Linked DNA regions of Variovorax paradoxus. The protein of the gene in region 2 binds, or shares a complex with, the protein of the main gene of each other region. Links are inferred from orthologs where the notes say so. Each region holds a gene or a part of one and is shown on either strand. Other genes may lie near its edges.

The links.
Region 1: the proteins of QFZ42_RS05860 (region 2) and QFZ42_RS04635 are in contact, whole or in part, in a cryo-EM structure (PDB 8ZAL), measured with the Escherichia coli proteins. The link is inferred for Variovorax paradoxus from one-to-one orthologs.

What each region holds. Positions count from the first base shown.
Region 1 is NZ_JAUSXG010000001.1:995,558-1,005,987, forward strand. Bases 2,440-5,330 are described here. They hold QFZ42_RS04635 (TolC family outer membrane protein), read right to left. Parts: upstream 4,711-5,330; coding sequence 3,169-4,710; downstream 2,440-3,168. Other genes in these bases: QFZ42_RS04630 (3-deoxy-D-manno-octulosonic acid transferase), read left to right, coding at 2,440-3,040; QFZ42_RS04640 (rhodanese-like domain-containing protein), read right to left, coding at 4,732-5,070; QFZ42_RS04645 (protein-L-isoaspartate O-methyltransferase family protein), read right to left, coding at 5,085-5,330. In the rest of the region: QFZ42_RS04620 (DNA-3-methyladenine glycosylase 2 family protein), read right to left, coding at 1-158; QFZ42_RS04625 (phosphomannomutase/phosphoglucomutase), read left to right, coding at 270-1,652; more of QFZ42_RS04630, read left to right, coding at 1,658-2,439; more of QFZ42_RS04645, read right to left, coding at 5,331-5,762; QFZ42_RS04650 (TetR/AcrR family transcriptional regulator), read right to left, coding at 5,853-6,530; peptide-methionine (S)-S-oxide reductase MsrA, read left to right, coding at 6,632-7,183; QFZ42_RS04660 (hypothetical protein), read left to right, coding at 7,209-7,625; QFZ42_RS04665 (TonB-dependent receptor), read left to right, coding at 7,705-9,789; QFZ42_RS04670 (AEC family transporter), read left to right, coding at 10,182-10,430. UniProt on the Escherichia coli protein: Outer membrane channel, which is required for the function of several efflux systems such as AcrAB-TolC, AcrEF-TolC, EmrAB-TolC and MacAB-TolC. These systems are involved in export of antibiotics and other toxic compounds from the cell.
Region 2 is NZ_JAUSXG010000001.1:1,243,866-1,254,225, reverse strand. The notes cover bases 4,889-7,709. They hold QFZ42_RS05860 (HlyD family secretion protein), read right to left. Parts: upstream 7,056-7,709; coding sequence 5,721-7,055; downstream 4,889-5,720. Other genes in these bases: QFZ42_RS05855 (efflux transporter outer membrane subunit), read right to left, coding at 7,094-7,709; QFZ42_RS05865 (DHA2 family efflux MFS transporter permease subunit), read right to left, coding at 4,889-5,690. Outside these bases: QFZ42_RS05885 (ABC transporter substrate-binding protein), read right to left, coding at 1-1,127; QFZ42_RS05880 (ABC transporter ATP-binding protein), read right to left, coding at 1,185-1,892; QFZ42_RS05875 (ABC transporter ATP-binding protein), read right to left, coding at 1,894-2,664; QFZ42_RS05870 (AGE family epimerase/isomerase), read left to right, coding at 2,883-4,094; more of QFZ42_RS05865, read right to left, coding at 4,128-4,888; more of QFZ42_RS05855, read right to left, coding at 7,710-8,575; QFZ42_RS05850 (MarR family winged helix-turn-helix transcriptional regulator), read right to left, coding at 8,568-9,104; QFZ42_RS05845 (ABC transporter transmembrane domain-containing protein), read left to right, coding at 9,181-10,360. UniProt on the Escherichia coli protein: Part of the tripartite efflux system EmrAB-TolC, which confers resistance to antibiotics such as CCCP, FCCP, 2,4-dinitrophenol and nalidixic acid. EmrA is a drug-binding protein that provides a physical link between EmrB and TolC.

The DNA.
Region 1 (10,430 bases), 250 kb from region 2 along the record:
CGCCGCGGCAGCTTCACGCGGCAGACCGGCCGGCAGTAGATGCCGGTGGAGGTCACCGCGGTGAAGAACGAGCCGTCGAAGCGCGCGTCGTGCGTCTTCATTGCCAGGTAGCAGGCATCGCTCTCGAGCGCTTCGGTGGAGGCATGTGTGGAAGGCATGGGCAAATGATACGGTTTCGACTCGTTTCAACTGGCCGTTTTCGGACATGTGGGCACGAGACTGCTTGCCTACAATGGCTCGGTCTTTAGAACTACAGGGAATGCCTTCTCATGCAACTCAGTGCGTCGATTTTCAAGGCCTATGACATTCGGGGCGTGGTGCCCGTCACGCTCGATGCCGAGGTCGCCGAAGCGCTCGGCCGGGCTTTCGGCAGCGCCGCCCGAGCCGCCGGTGAAAAAACCGTGGCCGTGGGCCGCGACGGCCGCCTGTCGGGCCCTGCGCTCGCCGAAGCACTGATCAAGGGTCTTGTGGCCACTGGCGTCGAGGTCATTAATGTCGGGGCCGTGACCACGCCCATGCTGTACTTTGCGGCGCACACGCTGTCGAGCAGCGGTATCCAGGTCACGGGCAGCCACAACCCCAAGGACTACAACGGCTTCAAGATGGTGCTGGCCGGCCGCGCCATCTACGGCGACGAGATCCAGGGCCTGCGCAAGGTGATGGAAGAGGGCACCGCCAAGCTGGCACCCGGCGGCAGCGTGCGCAATGTCGATGTGACCGATGCCTATGTGAAGCGCATCGTCGGCGACATCAAGCTGGCGCGTCCGCTCAAGATCGTGGTCGATTCGGGCAACGGCATCGCGGGCGCTTCGGCTCCCGCCATCTTCCGGGCCATCGGCTGCGAGGTGAGCGAGCTGTTCAGCGAGGTCGACGGCGACTTTCCCAACCACCACCCCGATCCGAGCCGGCCCGAGAACCTCAAGGACCTGATGGCCGCACTGGCCACCGGCGACGCGGAACTGGGCCTCGCCTTCGACGGAGACGGCGACCGGCTGGGCATCGTCACGAAAGACGGCCAGAACATCTTCCCCGATCGCCAGATGCAGCTCTTTGCACAAGACGTGCTCTCGCGCGTGCCGGGCGGCACCATCGTGTACGACGTGAAGTGCTCGCAGCGCCTGGCGCCGGCCATCGAGGCGGCGGGCGGCAAGCCGATGATCTTCAAGACCGGCCATTCGCTGATCAAGGCCAAGATGAAGGAAATCGATTCGCCGCTCGGCGGCGAAATGAGCGGCCACATCTTCTTCAAGGAGCGCTGGTTCGGCTTCGACGACGGCACCTATGCGGGCTGCCGCCTGCTCGAGATATTGAGCAAGACGCCCAACGCGAGCGACACGCTCAACGCGCTGCCCACGAGCTTCTCGACACCCGAACTCAACGTGAAGTGCGCCGAAGGCGAGCCGCACGCGGTGGTCGACAAGCTGGTGGCAGGTGCGAGCTTCGCGGCGCCCGCCGTGGTCTCGACCATCGACGGCCTGCGCGTCGACTGGCCCGATGGCTTCGGCCTGATTCGCGCTTCGAACACCACGCCGGTGCTGGTGCTGCGCTTCGAAGGCCAGACCGATGCGGCGCTGAAGCGCATCGAAGCCGAAATGCTCGCGCTCCTCAGAACCGTCAAGGCTGACGCGACGCTGGCCGAAGCGTCGCACTGAACCCCGTGCGATCGCTGCTGCTGCGCCTCTACGGCGTTTTCACCTCCGTTGTGCAACCGCTGGTTCGCCGCAAGCTGCGGCACCGCGCGGTGGCCGAGCCCGGCTATGGCGTCGCCGTCGAGGAACGCTTCGGCACCTACGACGACGCAACCACCGGCGAGGGCCAGTGCTGGGTGCATGCGGTCTCGCTCGGCGAAACGCGCGCGGCCGCGATCCTGATTGCGGAGTTGCGGCGGCAGTATCCGGGCATCCCGATCCTGCTCACGCACGGCACCGCCACCGGCCGCGAAGAAGGCGCCAAGCTGCTCGAACCGGGCGACACGCAGGTCTGGCAGCCGTGGGACACGCCGGGCGCGGTGGCGCGCTTTCTCGACCGCTTTCAGCCGCGCATCGGCGTGCTGATGGAAACCGAGGTCTGGCCCGAGATGGCTGCCGCGTGTGCCGAGCGCCGCATTCCGCTGGTGCTCGCCAATGCGCGGCTCAACGAGAAATCGCTGGCTGCGGCCGAACGCCTGGGCTGGCTCGCGCGGCCCGCGTATTCGGCGCTGGCCGCCGTGTGGGCGCAGACCGAGGCCGATGCGCATCGGCTCGTGTCCCTCGGCGCCAAGGTGGCCGGCATCTACGGCAACCTCAAGTTCGATGCCTCGCCCGACGTGCGCCAGCTCTCGGCGGCCGTGGCGCTGCGCGAGCGGCTGCCCAAGCCCATGGTGGTGCTCGCGAGCTCGCGCGACGGCGAGGAGCGCATGCTGCTCGACGTGCTCAAGCGCTTCGGGGCCACGTCGCCGGTGCCGCCGGAGCAGGGGGCGGTTCGTTCGATTGCCAAGCGCGTGCACGACGTGCAATGGATGATCGTGCCGCGCCATCCGCAGCGCTTCGACGAGGTGGCCGCGCTGATCGAATCGCAGGGCTTTGCCGTGGCGCGCCGCAGCGCCGCCGGTGAGCCGACCGACGCCGAGATATGGCTCGGCGATTCGCTCGGCGAGATGGCGCTTTACTACGGCCTGGCCGACGTCGCGCTGCTCGGTGGAAGCTTCGAGCCGCTGGGCGGCCAGAACCTCATCGAGCCCGCCGCCTGCGGTTGTCCGGTGGTCATGGGCCCTTCGACCTTCAATTTCGCCGAAGCCGCGCAGCTGTCGCTCGCAGCCGGTGCCTCGCTGCGCGTCGAGACCATGGAGCAGGCGGTGACCGCGGCGCTCAAGCTGGTCGAGAACCCCGAGCGCCGCGCCGCCATGGCGCAGGCCGCGCTGGCTTTTTCGTCGTCGAATCGCGGGGCGGCCGAACGCACGGCCGCGGCGGTGCTGGCCATTGCGCAGGCTGCGGACCCGGTGGCGTCGGAACACGCGCCGCTCGAAAGCGAAGCGCCGCGCGCCGAACCCACACTCGACTGAGTGTGCGTGGCTCCTTCCCCCGCTGGGGGAAGGCTGGGATGGGGGCGAGCGCCCAACGAACGCCATGATCGGGCCGAGGCCGTCGTGCCCCCACCCCGGCCCTCCCCCGGGAGGGGAGGGAGAAATCCTCAGCGCACCGGCGGATTGAGGATCACCGGCGGCACCGGCGTCGACGGCATCGTCGGCGCCGGCGGATTGAACGGCGGCACCGGCACCGGCGGCACCACGGGAATGCTCGGCGGGGTGACCGGCACTGTGGAAGGCGATGTCTGCGGACGCTCGCCGAGCGCGGGCTGCGAAGGCGTGCCTCCGTTCTTCGCCAGCGTCGCATTGATCGCGTTCATGTCTTCCACCGTCAGCGTGCCGTTGGCCTGGCGCAGCTTCAGGTTGCCCAGGAGCACGTTGTAGCGCGCCTGCGCGAGGTCGCGCTTGGTCTGGAACAGCTGGCTCTGCGAATTGAGCACGTCGATGTTGATGCGCACGCCCACCTGGTAGCCGAGCCGGTTGGCATCGAGCGCGCTCTGGCTCGAGGCCTCGGCCGCTTCGAGGGCCTTGACCTGGCCCGCACCGGACACCAGCCCGAGATAGGCCGCGCGCGTGGCCTGCGCCACGCTGCGCCGGGTGCCTTCGAGCACGCTGCGCGACTGGTCTTCGAGCGCCAGCGTTTCCTTGATGCGGTTCTCGGTGGCAAAGCCCGCGAAGAGCGGCATGTTGAACACCACGCCCACCGACGCGGCATCGATGCGCGTGCCCACGGTGCTGGTGCTGGTGCCGTGCGGATTGCGCGTGATGTTGTAACCCAGGTTGGCGTCCAGCGTGGGCTTGTGGCCGGCTTCGGCCTTGCGGATTTCCAGGCCCGCGACGTCGAGGCCGAGCCGCGCCTGGCGGATGGAGGGGTGTGCTTCCTCGGCCTGCGCCACCCAGGCTTCGATGTTGGCCGGCATGGCCGTCGGCAACACCACGGGCTGCGACAGCGGCACCGGCACGCTGCCGGGGCGGCCGACCAGCTGGTCGAGGATGATCTTCTTCACCTGCAGGTCGTTCTCGGCGGCAATCTCTTGCGCAATCACGAGGTCGTAGCGGGCCTGGGCTTCGCGCGTGTCGGTGATGGTGGAGGTGCCGACCTCGAAGTTGCGCTTGGCCGATGCGAGCTGCTCGGCCACGGCCACCTTTTGCGCGCGCACCAGCGTCAGGCTGTCCTGGCTCGCGAGCACGTCGAAATACGCCTGGCTCACGCGAACGATCAGGTCCTGCTCGGCCGCGGTGAGCACCGCCTCGGCAATCTCGGCCTGCCGCTTGCCCTGCTCGTAGGTGGCCCAGTTGGCGGGCCGGTAGATCGGCTGCGTGGCGTTGATGCCGACGTTCTGCGTGGTGAAGTCGCGCGGCGTGCTCGTTCCGCGGCCGGGGCCGGTGAGCGTGTCGATGTCGAGGTTGTTGCGCGTGGCGCCGGCCGTGAGCCCCACGGCGGGAAGGATGCCAGCCTTGGCCTGGGCGGCGCGCGCCACGTTCGCGTCGTACTGGGCCCGCGCACCCTGGTACGTGGCATCGAAGCCGCGTGCGGATTCGTAGAGTTCGTTCAGTGTCTGGCCTTGGGCCGGCAGTGCGAGCAGGGTGGCAAAAAGGCTTGCGAGCGCTGCGGAAAGAGGCAAAAGCCTGGGCCGTGGAGGCATTGAACGTCCTTGAAGAAAGAATCAGTAGCGCGGCACGGCGGGGTCGTGCTGTGCGGACCAGGCGTCGATGCCGCCGGCCACGTTGGCCAGTTCGGCAAAGCCGTTCTGGTTCAGAAAGGCAGCCACGCGCTGGCTGCGTGCGCCGTGATGGCAGAGGCACGCAATGCGCTGGCCCTCGCCGAGCTCGGCAAGCCGGGCCGGAATTTCGTTCATCGGAATGGCGACCAGCGTGAAGCCCTGGGGGGCGACGCTCGCCGTCTGCAGCTCCCAGGGTTCGCGCACGTCGAGCAGCACGGGCGCCGCATCGGGGTTTTGCGCAAACCAGGCGGCCAGGTCGGAGGGGCGGACTTGATCGATCATTCGAAAGCGTCCGTTCAGAACGAGAAGCGCGAAGGCTCGGGGAAATTGAGCAGTCGCGGTGCCACGGTGTCCCACGGCTGGAGGGTGTCCCACTTGCTTTCGCTCGAGCGGGTGACGAAGTGCGCGCGCATCATCGGCTCTTCGCCCACGATGGCGGCGAGACGGCCGCCGACCTTGAGCGAGCCGAGCAGGTTCTGCGGAATGCGCGCGACGGAACCGCTGAGCACGATCACATCGAAGCTCGGGCCGCTCGCCAGCGGCACGGCACCGTCGGCGTTGCGCACCTCGACATTGGCAACGCCGTTCTGGCGCAGCGTTTCGGCGGCGCGGGCGGCCAGCACCGGGTCGATTTCGAGCGACAGCACCTGCGCGGCGCGGTGGGCGAGCAGGGCGGCCATGAAGCCGGAGCCGGTGCCGATCTCGAGCACCGATTCGTGCTTTTGCACATGCAGGTCCTGCAGCATGCGCGCCTCGACCTTGGGCGAGAGCATCACCTGGCCGGGAACGGAGCCGTCGCCGAGCGGAATTTCCATGTCGAAGAAGGCCAGGCCGCGGTGCGCGGGCGGCACGTAGTCTTCGCGCCGGATGGCGGCCAGCAGGTCGAGAATTTCCAGGTCCAGCACATCCCAGGGCCGGATCTGCTGCTCGATCATGTTGAAGCGCAAGCGCTCGAGGGTGGGTGTCGGGTTCATGGGAGGCTTTTCCTTGTGGGGCTCAGGACAAACCTTCAATTTTAGGTTGCGCCGCGCCCATTCGCGGAAGCCCGGCCATCGATGCACGCTTCATGCCGCGGCCTCGGGGCGGCGCGTGAGGCCGTAGAGCACGGTCTCGGCCTGGGTGGCGAGGTACTTTTCGGGGTCGAGCGCGGTGTCTTCGTCGACGCAGACCATGGCCGAATGCTTCCACAGCATCAGGAAGACCATGGGCGCCACCACCGAATAGATGGCGTGGTCGATGTCGACCGGCGCGAATTCGCCTTTGTCGATGCCGCGCTGCAGGATGCGCCGCAGCAATGCGTGGCCCGGCCGGATCACTTCCTTGCGGTAGAACTCCGCCAGGTCGGGAAAATTGGCGCCTTCGCTCATCATGAGCTTGGTCAGTCCCGAGGCCTTGGTCATGCCGACCCGCTCCCACCAGACGCGCATGCAATAGCGCAGCATGTCCGCCGAGCTGCCTTCGAAGGTTTCGAATTCTTCGTTCCACTCGGAAAACCGGCCGCTGAGGTTTTCGACCACCACGGCCTTGAAAAGCTCTTCCTTGCTCGGAAAATAGAGAAAGAGCGTGCCCTTGGAGACCCCCGCACGCGCCGCGACTTCCTCGGAGCGGGTGGCGGCAAAGCCTTTCTCGACGAAGAGGTCGAGCGCGGCCGCCAACAGCTCGCCAGGGCGCGCTTCCTTGCGGCGCTCGCGTTTGGAGCGCACGGGGCAGAGCTTGTCGACAAAGGAACGGGGGGTGGACATGAGATTAATGACTCGCGGGTTAGTAATGTAGTGACCCGCATCCGACCCGTCAAGCCGCGACAATATCGGGTTCGCTTTTTTCCTATCTGCCGGAGCAGCCCATGTCTTCTTCACCGTTGCCAACCGAAACCATCGTGCTCGGGGGAGGCTGCTTCTGGTGCACCGAGGCCGTGTTCGACCGCGTGCAGGGCGTGGTGGACGTCGAATCGGGCTACTGCAACGGCCAGACGGTCAATCCGAGCTACGAGCAGGTCTGCACCGGGCGCACCGGGCATGTGGAGGTGGTGAAGGTGGAATTCGACCCCGCCGTCATCGCCCTGCGCGAAATTCTCGAGATTTTCTTCGTGGTGCACGACCCCACGACCTTGAACCGCCAAGGCAACGATGCCGGCACGCAGTACCGCAGCGGCATCTATTTCACGAACGAAGCGCAGAAACAGGTGGCCGAAGAGATCGTCCGCGAAATAGAAGCCAGCAAGACCTACAGCGCGCCCATCGTGACCGAGGTGGCGGCGCTCACCAATTACTCGACCGCCGAGGCCTACCACCAGGACTACTTCCTGAACAACCCGAACCAGGGCTACTGCGCTTTCGTGGTCGGCCCCAAAGTAGAGAAGTTCCAGAAGACCTTCGCCTCGCGCGTCAAGGCCTGATCGGTTCCTGAAAGCCCCGTTCGCCATGCATACCGCCAGCCAAGCTCCGCATCGGTCGATTCTGTCGACCCGTGCGGTCGCCATCGCACTGGTGGTTGCGCTGTGGTTCGCGGGCACGTTGGGGCTGATCCACCGCACGCTGCACGTGCCGGGCCTTGGCCAGGCGAACGCGGCCGCGCAGGCGAGGCATGCTGAAGAGATGGGCGGGCATACAGCCCACGTGTCCCACCAGTCCCATGGAATTGCCGGCCTGTTCGGCGATCACTCCGACGCCGAATGCCGGCTGTACGACCAGCTGTCGCACGGCTCGGGCGCACTGGGCGTTCCCATGGTGGTGCTGCCGGTGTTCTTGCCATCAGCCACCTTTGCCTATCTGCAGGGCGAAGCCATCGCCCGCTGGGTCGCGCTGTTCGACGCGCGCGGCCCGCCTTCCACTCGCTGAATCCCTCCGTGTTCCGGTTGCTGCACCCGCGTCTCGCGGGTGGCGGCAGATCGTCCCTTGATTCAACGAGTGCTCATTCATGATTCCCAACTTCCGTCGCAACGCCATCGGCGCTGCCGTTCTTTCGCTGGCTTCTTTCGCGGCCATGGCCCAGGCGCAACCCGCCGAAGCGCCCGCGGCCACCCTGCCTGAAATTGCCGTCACCGGCAATCCGCTGGGCGCGGCCGACCTCATCGCGCCCACCACCACGCTCTCGGGCGACAAGCTGTTGATGCGCTCCGAATCGACGCTCGGCGAAACGCTCAACAACGTGCCCGGCGTGAGCAGCAGCTACTTCGGCCCCAATGCGAGCCGGCCGATCATCCGCGGGCAGGACGGCGACCGCATCCGCATCCTGCAGAACGGCGGCGGTGCGCCCGACGCCTCGGCGCTCAGCTACGACCACGCAGTGCCCGTGGATGCGCTCGTGACCGACCGCATCGAAGTGCTGCGCGGCCCCTCGGCGCTGCAGTACGGCGGCAGCGCGGTGGGCGGCGTGGTCAACGTGATCGACAACCGCATTCCGACCGAGCCGATCAACGGCTTCGGCGGCCGTGCCGACCTGGGCTTTTCGAGCGGCAACAAGGAGAAGAACGGCGGCGTCGTGCTCGAAGGCGGCAACGACCGCTTGGCGCTGCACGTCGATGCGTTCAACCGCGACTCGAAGGATGTCTCGGCGCCCATCGATTTGGAATGCAGCAAGCCCGGCCGCCCCACACTGGCGCGCAAGATCTGCAACTCGGCGAACGAGGCGCACGGCGGCGCGGTGGGCGGCACGCTGTTTTTCGACCAGGGTTATATCGGCGCTTCGGCCAGCACCTACCGCAGCAACTACGGCACCGTGGCCGAAGACGACGTGACCATCGGCATGAAGTCCGACCGCTATGCGATCGAAGGCGAATGGCGCCCGGGCGGCATCATCAGCAGCGTTCACGCCAAGCTCAGCCACACCAACTACCGCCACACCGAGTACGAGGGCGGCGAGGCCGGCACCACGTTCTCGAACATGAGCAACGACCTGCGCATCGAGGCGCGCCACCGGAAGATCGGCAACTTCGAAGGCCTGGTCGGCTTCAGCAGCGAAAGCAACCGCTTCGCCGCCGACGGCGAAGAGGCCTTTGCGCCGCACAGCCGCACGCGCTCCAATGCGCTCTTCATGTACGAAGAGTACGGCACCTCCTGGGGCAAGCTGAGCTTCGGCGCGCGCACCGAGAAGGTCCGCGTCACGTCGCTCGGCTACCCGGACGATCCGAGCGTGACGCGCTTTGCCGTCGGCGAGCGCACGTTTAATCCGCACAGCGCCGCGCTGGGCGCGCTGGTGAACCTGACGCCGCAATGGCAGCTGACCTCGAACCTCGCTTATACCGAGCGGGCACCGAAGGACTACGAACTGCTCGCCAACGGCCCGCACGTGGCAACGGCCGCGTGGGAGGTCGGCAATCCGAACCTCGACAAGGAAAAGTCGACCGGCTTCGATGTGGGTGCGCAATGGAAGTCCGGCGCCAACACGGCCCGTGTCAACGCTTACGTCACGCGCTTTCGCAACTACATCGGCCTGACGGCATCGGGCCGCACGCTCGACGAAGAAGGCCAGGTGGTGACCGACCCCGCGGCGACCGACACGCTGGCCGAGTACGCCTACAGCGGCGTGCGCGCGCGGTTCACCGGCATCGAGGCGAACGGCAACCTGCGGCTGCTGGGCACCGACGGCTTCGCGCCGACGGCCGATGCCTCGACGCTCGACCTGGAATGGCGCGGCGACATCGTGCGAGCCAAGAACCTCGACACCGGCGAGCCGCTGCCGCGCATAGCGCCGTTGCGCGTGGGCGCCGCGCTGGCCTACGGCAACGGGCCCTGGGCCGCACGCTTCGGCTTCGACTACAACGCGGCGCAGCGCCGGGTGCCGAGCGTGGGCGCGCGTGAGACCGACTCTTACACGCTGTGGAACGCCTCGATTTCCTATCGCATGAAGGTACAGCGCGCCAACCTCACGTGGTATGCGCGTGTCGACAACATCACGAACAAGCTGGCCTACAGCCCGACGTCGATCCTGACGACGACGGTGTACCCGAATGCGCCGTTGCCGGGGCGGTCGCTGAAGGTGGGCTTGCGCGTGACGTTCTGATCTTGTCTCGCGCCGGGGGCGCTCGTGCTCTGGGCTGTGTTCAGGGCGCGCTCCCGCCGACGGGGTACCTTGCTCCGCGAATGTCCTCCGGCCTGCGGCCTCCCCCTTGATTTCGCTGCGCAAGGCACCCCGCCAGCGGGAGCGTTATTCAGAGCAGTCGTTGATCAGCGGTACACCACGAACGTGCCCCAGTGCACAGGGCATCGGGTGCTCCCCGCAGCGAAATCAAGGAGGCGAAGCCGGGGGACATTCGCGGAGGGGAGTACCCGGTGGCCTGTGCACGCGCCCTGAAAAAAAGCGCCCCGAACAACGGCGCCCGGAAAAATCGCCCCGAACGCAAGCGCCCCGAACGCAAGCGCCCCGGACGCAAGCGAGAAGCTATCCTCGGCGAGGTGAACTCTTTCGTCATCTCTTCGCTGCTCCCCGTCGTTTTCCTCATCGCCGTGGGTTACCTCGCGGGCCGGCGCCGCTGGATCGGCGGCAACGCCGTCAAGGACCTGTCGAACCTCATCTTCCTGCTGCTCGCGCCCGCGCTGCTGTTCCGCGCCATGAGCACGGTGCACGTGGAAGAGCTCAGCCTGAAGCCGGTGGCGGCGTACTTCATTGCCTCCGGCCTGCTGTTCGCGGCCACGCTCGCGCTG
Region 2 (10,360 bases):
ATCTTCAGCAGGTCCCAAGGGCCCTTGGATTCGGATGGCTTCTTGACCTCGGCCAGCAGCATGTCGTGCACCATGCGGCCGTCGGCGCGAATCACGCCCTTGGCGTAGAAGTCGTTGATCGGCGTCTTCTTGAGCTGCGCCATGACCTTGTCGGCGTCGGTGCTCTTCACGGCTTCCACAGCCTTCAGGTAGGCCATGGTGGCCGAATAGTCCGCCGCCTGGATATCGGTCGGCTTGTTCTTGGTCTTGGCTTCGTAGCGCGCGGCCCACTTGCGCGACTCGTCGTCGGCGTCCCAGTACCAGCTGGTGGTGTGCAGCAGGCCTTGCGTGGCCGGCAGGCCCAGGCTCTTCACGTCGGTCAGGAACACCAGGAGGCCCGCAACCTTCATCGACTTGTCGATGCCGAATTCCTTCGATGCCTTCATCGAATTGATGAAGTCGCCGCCGGCGTTGGCCAGGCCCAGCACCTGGGCCTTGGAGCTCTGCGCCTGCAGCAGGAAAGAAGAGAAGTCCGATGCGTTGAGCGGCGCGCGCACGGTGCCCACCACCGAGCCGCCCTTGGCCTTGACGACCTTGGCGGTGTCGGCTTCGAGCGCATGGCCGAAGGCGTAGTCGGCCGTCAGGAAGAACCAGCTCTTGCCGCCCGTGTCGACCACGGCGCCGCCGGTGCTCTTGGCAAGCGCGACGGTGTCGTAGGCGTAGTGCACGGTGTAGGGGCTGCACTGTGCATTGGTCAGCGCCGAGGTGGCCGCGCCGTTGGTAAAGAACACGCGCTTCTTTTCCTGCGCCACCTTGGCGGTGGCCAGCGCCACGCCCGAGTTGGTGCCCGCGAAGATCATGGTGGCGCCGGCGGTGTCGATCCACTCGCGCGCCTTCGAGGCCGCAATGTCGGGCTTGTTCTGGTGGTCGACGCTCAGCACTTCCACCGGCTGGCCGAGCACCTTGCCGCCCATGTCGTCGATGGCCATCTGGATGGCGGCTGCACCGCCCTTGCCTTCGAGGTCGGCATACAGGCCCGACAGGTCGCTGATGTAGCCGATGACGACCTTCTCCTGCGCCTGCACGGCATGGCTGGCCAGACCCGCGGCTCCGAGCATGAGAGCAATGATTTTGAGCTTGGTTTGCATGTGTGTCTCCTGGATGGTTGAGAGAGTCAACGGGAAAAAAGGTTGGCGCGGCGGCGGCTACACGCCCAGCAGTTCGCTGAGCACGGGCATCTTGGCGTCGAGCTCCTTGGCGCCGAAAGCCTCGACCATGCGGCCGTGCTCCATCACGTAGAAGCGGTCGGCCAGCGGCGCGGCGAAGCGGAAGTTCTGCTCCACCATCACGATGGTGTAGCCCTTGCTGCGCAGGGTGTGGATCATTCGGGCGAGCGCCTGCACGATCACTGGCGCCAGGCCTTCGGAAATTTCGTCGAGCAGCAGCAGCTTGGCGCCGGTGCGCAGGATGCGCGCCACTGCGAGCATCTGCTGCTCGCCGCCGGAAAGCCGCGTGCCGGGGCTGTTGCGGCGCTCAGCGAGGTTGGGAAACATCTCGTAGATTTCGGCCACCGACATGCCCGGTCCCGCACCCTTGAGCGCGGGCGGCAGCAGCAGGTTTTCCTCGGCGGAGAGGCTGGCGAAGATGCCGCGCTCTTCAGGGCAATAGCCGATGCCCAGGTGCGCGATGCGGTGCGTGGCCATGCCGATGGTCTGCGTGCCATTGACCTCGATGCTGCCCTTGCGGGAGCCGGTCAAGCCCATGATGGCGCGCAGCGTGCTCGTGCGTCCGGCGCCGTTGCGGCCGAGCAGCGTCACCACTTCGCCGGGCTGCACCACCATGTCCACGCCATGCAGCACGTGCGATTCGCCGTACCAGGCGTGGAGGCCTTTGATTTCCAGGGCGGCGGTCATGTCAATGTGCGCCTTGCAGTTGTCCGTCGGTGGTGCCCATGTAGGCCTCCATCACCTGCGGATTCTTCGAGACTTCGGCATACGGGCCTTCAGCCAGCACGGCGCCGCGCTGCAGCACGGTGATGGTGTCTGCAATGGTCGAGACCACGCTCATGTTGTGCTCGACCATCAGGATGGTGCGTCCGGCCGACACGCGCTTGATGAGCTCGGCCACGCGATGCACGTCTTCGTGGCCCATGCCCTGCGTGGGCTCGTCGAGCAGCATCAGCTCGGGGTCCATGGCCAGCGTGGTGGCGATTTCGAGCGCGCGCTTGTGGCCGTAGGGCAGGTTCACGGTCAGTTCGTCGGCCTGGTCGGCCAGGCCCACTTCGGCCAGCAGCTCACGGGCGCGCGCATCGAGCGGCTTGAGCGTCTTCTCGCTCTTCCAGAAATGGTACGAAGTGCCGAGCGCGCGCTGCAGGCCGAGGCGCACGTTCTCGAGCAGCGTGAGGTGCGGGAACACCGCCGATATCTGGAACGAGCGGATGATGCCGCGCCGCGCGATCTGCGCCGGGTGCTCGCCCGTGATGTCCTGTCCGTTGAACAGGATCGTGCCCCTGGTGGGTTCGAGGAATTTGGTGAGCAGGTTGAAGCAGGTGGTCTTGCCGGCACCGTTCGGGCCGATCAACGCGTGGATCGAGCCGCGCACGACCGAGAGATCGACCTTGCTGACCGCGGTGAACCCCTTGAATTCCTTGGTGAGCTGGCGTGTTTCGAGGATGACGTCGCTCATCTCGCGAAGCCGCCCGGGTTCAGGAAGGATATGTCGGTCATGCGGTCCATCTCTCAATGCGCCACTGTCGAGCGCGGCCTGATTGTTGGTGGGCGCCCGGTACTTGCATACTGGGGCAAATGCCTATGCTGCAGTGCAACCTGTCCACGCGGACCATCGTCGGCATCGGCCGACTGTCGTCACAATGACAATGACTCATCGGTTTTCAAACCTCGACCATGCCGAACTTCCGCTCACCCGAATTCCTGACCGGCCACATCCTGCGCACGCTGGCTTTCTACGAGCCGGTCAGCCGCGACCCATCGGGCGGCTTTTTCCACTTCTTCAAGGACGACGGCACGGTGTACGACCGGCGCACGCGGCACCTGGTCAGCAGCACGCGCTTTGTCTTCAACCATGCGATGGCGTACCGGCGCTTCGGCCGTCCGGACGATCTGGCCGCCGCGCGCCATGGCCTGGCGTTCGTGCAGCATGCGCACGCGCAGCCGAGAGACGGCTACGCATGGCAGATCGACTGGCACGACGCCCGTGCCACGGTGCAGGACGGCACGCACCATTGCTACGGCCAGGCCTTCGTGCTGCTCGCGCATGCGCACGCGCTGATGGCGGGCATCGACGAGGCGCGCGTGGGACTGGAGCACACCTGGCAGCTGATGGAACGGCATTTCTGGGAGCCGCAGCACGCGCTCTATGCCGACGAAGCCACTCCTCCTGATTGGCAGGTGGGGCCCTATCGGGGCCAGAACGCCAACATGCACGCTTGCGAGGCGATGCTCGCCGCATACGAGGCCACGCAGGACATGCGTTATCTCGATCGTGCGCAGGCACTCGCGGAATCAGTCACGGGCCGGCTGGCCGCACTGGCCGGCGGGCTGGTCTGGGAGCACTACCGCGACGACTGGTCGGTCGACTGGGACTACAACCGCGGCGACAAGAGCAACATCTTCCGGCCCTGGGGTTTCCAGACCGGCCATCTCACCGAGTGGACCAAGCTGCTGCTGCAGCTCGAACGCGTGCTTGTTGCGGCAGGCCGCGAAGCGGCCTGGATCGTGCCGCGCGCCAGGCATTTCTTCGACACCGCCATGCTGCGCGGCTGGGACGCGGCGCATGGCGGGCTCGTCTACGGATTCGGCCCCGACGGCGCGGTGTGCGACCGCGACAAGTACTTCTGGGTGCAGGCCGAAAGCTTCGCGGCCGCGGCCCTGCTGGCGGCGCGCACCGGCGATGCGGGCGACGTGGGTTACTGGAACTGGTACGACCGCATCTGGGCCTACAGCTGGGAACACTTCGTCGACCACCAGCACGGTGCGTGGTACCGCATCCTCACGCCCGACAACCGCAAGATCAGCGACGAGAAGAGCCCGGCCGGCAAGACCGACTACCACACCATGGGGGCGTGCTACGACGTCTTGCGCGCGCTGGGCGCGTGAGAAGCGCGCCCTCTTTGCGACTTGCGGTCGCGCTCAGTGCGCGCCTGCTGCCGCGTCGCCGCCCGCGCCGCCCTTTTGCGGCCGTGCCAGCCACACCAGCGGAATCAGCAGCAGGAACAGAATCGCCGATGCATAGAAGATGTCGTTCGCGGCCAGCATGAACGACTGCTGATCGACCAGGCGGTTGATCTGCCCCAGCACCTGCTCGCTGCTCAGGCCGCTGTTCGCCAGGCCGGCCATGGCACTGGTGGCCGCGTTGTTGCCCTGGTTCACCGACTCGGCAAGCTGCGAATGGTGCAGCGCCGCGCGGTTCTCCCACAGCGTGGTGGTGATCGACGTGCCCATGGCACCCGCGGTGATCCGCAGGAAGTTTGACAACCCCGAGGCCGCCGGAATGCGGTCAGGTGTGAGCCCCGACAACGTGATGGTCACCAGTGGAATGAAGAAGAACGCCATCGCAATGCCCTGGATGATCGTCGGGATGATGATCGTCGCGAAGTCGGCCTGCGTGTTGAAGTTCGACCGCATCCACAGCACCAGCGCGAACACCAGGAACGAGAAGGTCGCGTAGCGGCGCGGATCGATCTTGGACACCGTGAGCCCGACCACCGGCGAGAAGAAAATCGCGAGCAGCCCCACCGGCGCCATGATCATGCCGGCCTGCGTGGCGGTATAGCCCATCCACTGCTGCAGCCACAGAGGCAGCAGCACCACGTTGCCGAAGAACAGGCCGTAGGCCACGGCGGTTGCCACCGCGCCCGACCAGAAATTGCGGCGCTTGAAGAGCGACAGATCGACCACCGGGTGCTTGTCGGTCAGCTCCCAGATCAGGAAGAACGCGAAGCCGACCACGGCAACAACCGCCATCGTGACGATCTCGGGCGAATGGAACCAGTCGAGCTCCTTGCCCTTGTCGAGCATGAGCTGCATGGAGCCGACCCACAGCACCAGGAGCGCGAGGCCGATGGCGTCGATGGGCACCTTGCGCGTGGTGCTTTCACGGTCGCGGTAGAGCGCCCACGTGATGGCCGCTGCGACGATGCCCACGGGAATGTTGATGTAGAAGATCCACGGCCACGAGATATTGTCGGTGATCCAGCCGCCCAGGAGCGGCCCCATCACCGGCGCGACCAGCGTCGTCATCGACCACATCGCCATGGCCAGACCGGCCTTGGCGCGCGGATAGCTCGACAGCAGCAGCGTCTGCGACAGCGGAATCATCGGCCCTGCGACAAAGCCCTGCAGCGCGCGGAACAGGATGAGCGTGGTCATGTTCGGCGCGAGGCCGCACAGCAGCGAGGCGACCATGAACAGAATCACGCTGGCCATGAACAGGCGCACCTGGCCGAAGCGCTGGGTCATGAACCCCGTGAGCGGCACCGCGATGGCATTGGCCACCGCGAAGCTGGTGATGACCCAGGTGCCTTGCGTGGTGCTCACGCCCAGGTCGCCCGAGATGGCCGGCAACGACACGTTCGCGATCGACGAGTCGAGCACGTTCATGAAAGTTGCCGCGGAAAGCGCGACGGTCCCCCAGACGCGGGCGGAGCCCTCGAGCGGTGGATGCGCGACGTAAGCGGGAGCGGCTGTGGCCATTGGCGTTGCCCTGAGAACCGGCGACGGCGATCAGCCGGGATGGGACTGCGATGCAGCGGGTGCCGCATTGCCAGCAGGTGCGGCGGTGGCTGCACGGCCCGCCGGCGCTGCGGCGGCTGCCGGCGCGCCGCGGCCGAGGTTGGCGGCCACGATGCGGTCGACTTCGGCGTCGGCGCCGCGGTCCAGCTGGCTGTAGACCTGCGTCTGCGAGATGGCGGTGTCGCGCGGTGCGTCGGCCAGCATCTTGCCGCCCTTCTGCGTGATGTCGATCTCGGCGTCCATCGACAGGCCGATGCGCAGCGGGTTGGCCTTGAGCTGTTCAGGATCGAGCGCGATGCGCACAGGCACGCGCTGCACCACCTTGATCCAGTTGCCGGTGGCGTTCTGTGCCGGCAACAGCGCAAAGGCGCTGCCGGTTCCCACGCCCAGGCCCGCCACCTTGCCGGTGTATTCGACCTTCTTGCCATAGACGTCGGCCCTGAGCTTCACGGGCTGATCGATGCGGATGTTGCGCAGCTGCACTTCCTTGAAGTTCGCGTCGACCCACAGCTGGTTCAGCGGCACGATCGACATCATCGGCGTGCCGGCGGCCACGCGCTGGCCGAGCTGCACGGTGCGCTTGGCGACATAGCCGTCGACCGGTGCGGGCATGGCCACGCGCTGGGTGGCCAGGTACGCCTCGCGCACCTTGGCGGCAGCGGCCAGCACGCTCGGGTGCTGGGCCACGCTGGTGCCCTCGGTCAGCGACTGGTTGCTTGCCAGCTGCTCGCGCGCGGCGACTACGCCGGCCTGGGCAGCGGCCAGCGCGCTCCTGGCATTGGCCAGCTGCGTTTCAGCGTGGTTGAGCTCTTCCTTGGAGACCGCACCATTGCCCGACAGCGCACGGCGGCGCTGCAGGTCGTCCTGCGCCTTGGCAATGTCGCTCTGCGCCTTGACGATATCGGACTGGCGCAGCGTGACCTGCGCGGCCAGCGAACCGTTGTTGGCGTAGAGCGTGCGCACCTGGCGCACCGCCTGCGCGAGCGCGGCCTCGGCCTGCTCGAGCGCCACCTTGGCATCGGCGGGGTCCAGCTGCACCAGCGGCTGGCCGGCCTTCACGAAGTCGGTGTCGTCGGCGCTGATGGCCATGACGGTGCCGCCGATCTGCGGCGTGATCTGGATCACGTTGCCCTGCACGTAGGCGTTGTCGGTGTCCTCGTAGTGGCTGGCCACCAGCCATTCGTAGACGCCCCAGCCGCCGCCTGCGACGATCACCACGGCCGCGAGCGCGGTCAGTGCGCGGCGGCGCTTGCCGTTGCCGGCGGGTGCTTCAGGCGTTGCGGGGGCTGCCGTGGCAGCGGGCGTCGGAGTGTTGTTATCGCTCATGATGAAGTTCTTTCCGAAGACGAAAAAGTCGGTTCAGTTCAGTTCAGTGCGGCCGATGAAGCCGGTGCCGTGGCGGTGGCCGTCGCCGGCGGCTGCCAGCCGCCGCCGAGCGCGCGCGCCAGGCCCACTTGCGTGTCGAGTGCGCGCGCGGCAAGGTCCACGGCCAGCCGGCGCTGCGCGAGCACGGCGGTTTCCGCGGTCAGCACGTTGAGGTAGTTGCCGAGGCCGGCGCGATAGCGCTGCACGGCGATGTCGTAGGCGCCTTCGGCCGCGGTCTGCGCATCGCGCTGTTCGGCCTGCTGGCGCGCGATGGACTGCGCGCTCGACACCTGGTCGGCCGCGTCGCGCACGGCATCGAGCACGGCGGCGTTGTAGCTCTCGATGGCCGCGTCGAGATCGGCCGCCTTGCCGCGCAGGTTGGCGCGCAGCCGGCCGCCTTCGAAGATCGGCAGATGGATGGCGGGGCCCACGCCCCACTGCTCGCTGCCCGACTTGAGCAGCTTGCCGAAACCCAGGCTCTGGAAACCGACGAAGGCCGTGAGGTTCACGTTGGGATAGAACTGGGTCTTGGCATTGGCCACGTCGCTCGTGGCGGCCTCGACCCGCCAACGCGCGGCGGCAATGTCGGCACGGCGGCCCAGCAGGTCGGCCGGAATGTTGGCTTGCAGGGGCATCGGCTTGACGGCTTCCACCATCGGCGGCTTGAGCGACGCGGACACATTGGGCTGGCCCACGAGCGCATCGAGTGCGTGCTGCTGCAGCGCGATCTGCTCGTTGAGCGCTTCGATCTGCTGGCGCGCTTCGGGCAAGCCGCCTTCGCTCTGGCGCAATTCGAGGCGGGTGTCGAGGCCGGCGGACACGCGGTCGCGCACGAGCTTGAGGGTTTCATCGCGCTGGGCCAGCGTACGCCGGGCCACGCCGAGCTGTTCGTTCAGGCGAGCCCATTGGAAATAGCTGCGGGCCACGTTGCTGGCCAGCAGCACGCGCGCCGCATCGGCATCGGCCGCCGCGGCGTTGGCACTGCCGATGGCCGCGTCGAGCGCGCTGCGGTTCTTGCCGAAGAAGTCGAGCTCCCAGCTTGCGCCGAGCTGCAGCAGACCGATGTTCTGGGTCGAGCCGCCGAGCGGTGCGGGATAGATGTAGTTGCTGTTGAACTTCTGGCGGTTCAGGTCGAGTTCGCCATTGACCTTGGGCTTCAGGGCCGACTCGGCGACGTCCGCCGAAGCTTGTGCCCGTGCGAGGCGCGCACGTGCGACCTGCAGGTTCGGATTGCCGGTCACGGCCTGGTCAATCAGCGTGTCGAGCTGCGCATCGCCGAAAGCTCGCCACCATTGGCTGTCGACACCGGGCACAACCGCAGCGTTGGTGTCAGCGGCAATGCCGACCGACGACGCATCGTGCAACTTGGCGTGCGAGTTGATGCCAGCCATGTCGGCACAGCCGGCCAATGCGGCCACCAACAGCGCGGCGGCCACGACGGGGGTGCGGCGCATAGCGCGCGCGGCGAAAGATTCAGTCATTTTTTTCTCCACGGGCTGCCAAGGCCTGCGCGTTGTCGAGGATGCGGCGCAGGTAACCCTTGAGCTGCTCCCACTCTTCGTTGGTGAAACCCGCCAGGTGCTCGTTCTGCACGCGGCTCAGCACGTGCGGAACTTCCTTGGCGGCGGCACGCCCCTCTTCGGTCAGTTCGATATTGACCACGCGGCGGTCTTCCACCGAGCGGACGCGGCGGCACAGCCCCTTGGCCTCGAGGCGGTCGAGCAGGCGCGTCATGGCCCCGGCGTCGAGCTCGCAGGCCCGGGCCAACTCGGCCACCGTAGTGGCGGCACCGACGTGCACCTTGTACAGGGGCAACCATTGGGGAAAGGTAGGGCTGCCAGGTTCGCACATGCGGGTTTCCACGGCCTGGGCCACAGCGCTCAATATGCGCCGCATCAAATACCCGATGCTTTCCTCGGCCTTGTAGGTTTCGGCACGGTAGAAGTCGGCCGGCCGCCGCTCGGGGTCGCCGGAGGGGGGCGGGACTTGCGGGGTTTCTGCATCGCTCATGAGGCAAATATTAATTGCCCAAGCAATTATTGTCAAGGCCGCCTTTGTGCGGGCAAGGGTCGGTAGAATCCGCGCCATGGCTTCCTCTCCCCTGTCTCCACCGGCCAAGGGCTCGCCCCGATCGCTGTCGGGCCTGAGCCCTTTTCTTCGGCCCTACCGCGTTCAGATCGTGCTCGCGGGCATTTTTCTGGTGCTGGCGGCCGTCACGACGCTGGTGTTTCCGCTGGCGCTGCGCAGCCTGATCGACGGTGGATTGATCAGCGCCGACAAAGGCGCGCAGACCATGGCGCTGCGCGAGCACTTCGGCGCCCTTTTCGCCGTGGCCGTGGCGCTGGGCCTTTTTTCGGCCGCGCGCTTCTACACGGTGAGCTGGCTCGGCGAGCGCGTGACGGCCGACCTGCGCAACGCGGTCTACGGCCATGTGCTGCGCCAGAGCCCGGCCTTTTTCGAGACCACGCAGACCGGTGAAGTACTGTCGCGCCTGACGGCCGACACCACGCTGGTACAGACGGTGGTCGGCTCGTCGTTGAGCATGGGTCTGCGCAACGCCGTCATGGGCGTGGGCGCGCTGGCGGTGCTGATCTGGACCAATCCCTATGTGATGGTCCAGGTGCTGGGCATCCTGGTGCTGGTGGTGCTGCCGAGCATGTGGTTCGGCCGGCGCGTGCGCAAGCTCTCGCGCGCCAGCCAGGACCGGGTGGCCGATTCGAGCGCCATCGCGGCCGAGGTGCTCAACGCGATTCCGGTGGTGCAAAGCTACACCGCCGAAGCGCGCGAGGCCGGCCGCTTCAATGCCTCGACCGAGAACGCGTTCAGAACCGCCGTGCGGCGCACGAAGGCGCGCTCGGTGCTGGTGGCCTTCATCATCATCGCCACCTCGGCGGCGCTGCTCTGGGGCCTGTATCAAGGCACGCAAGCCGTGCTGCGCGGCGACATCACGGCCGGCCATCTCGGCCAGACCGTGGTGTATGTCGCCATTCTTGCGAGCGCCACTGCGGTGCTCGGCGAGGTCTACGGCGATCTGCTGCGCGCCGCCGGTGCCACCGAGCGCCTGATGGAACTGCTGCATGCGCCGGCGGCCATCGTTTCGCCGGCCGATCCCGCGGCTGCGCCCGTTCCGGTCGCGGGCAGCGCGGTCAAGTTCGACGCGGTGACTTTCCACTACCCCTCCAGACCCGGCACCCCGGCGCTGAAAGACTTCAGCCTGGACGTCGCGCCTGGCGAAACGGTGGCGCTGGTGGGCTCGAGCGGTGCGG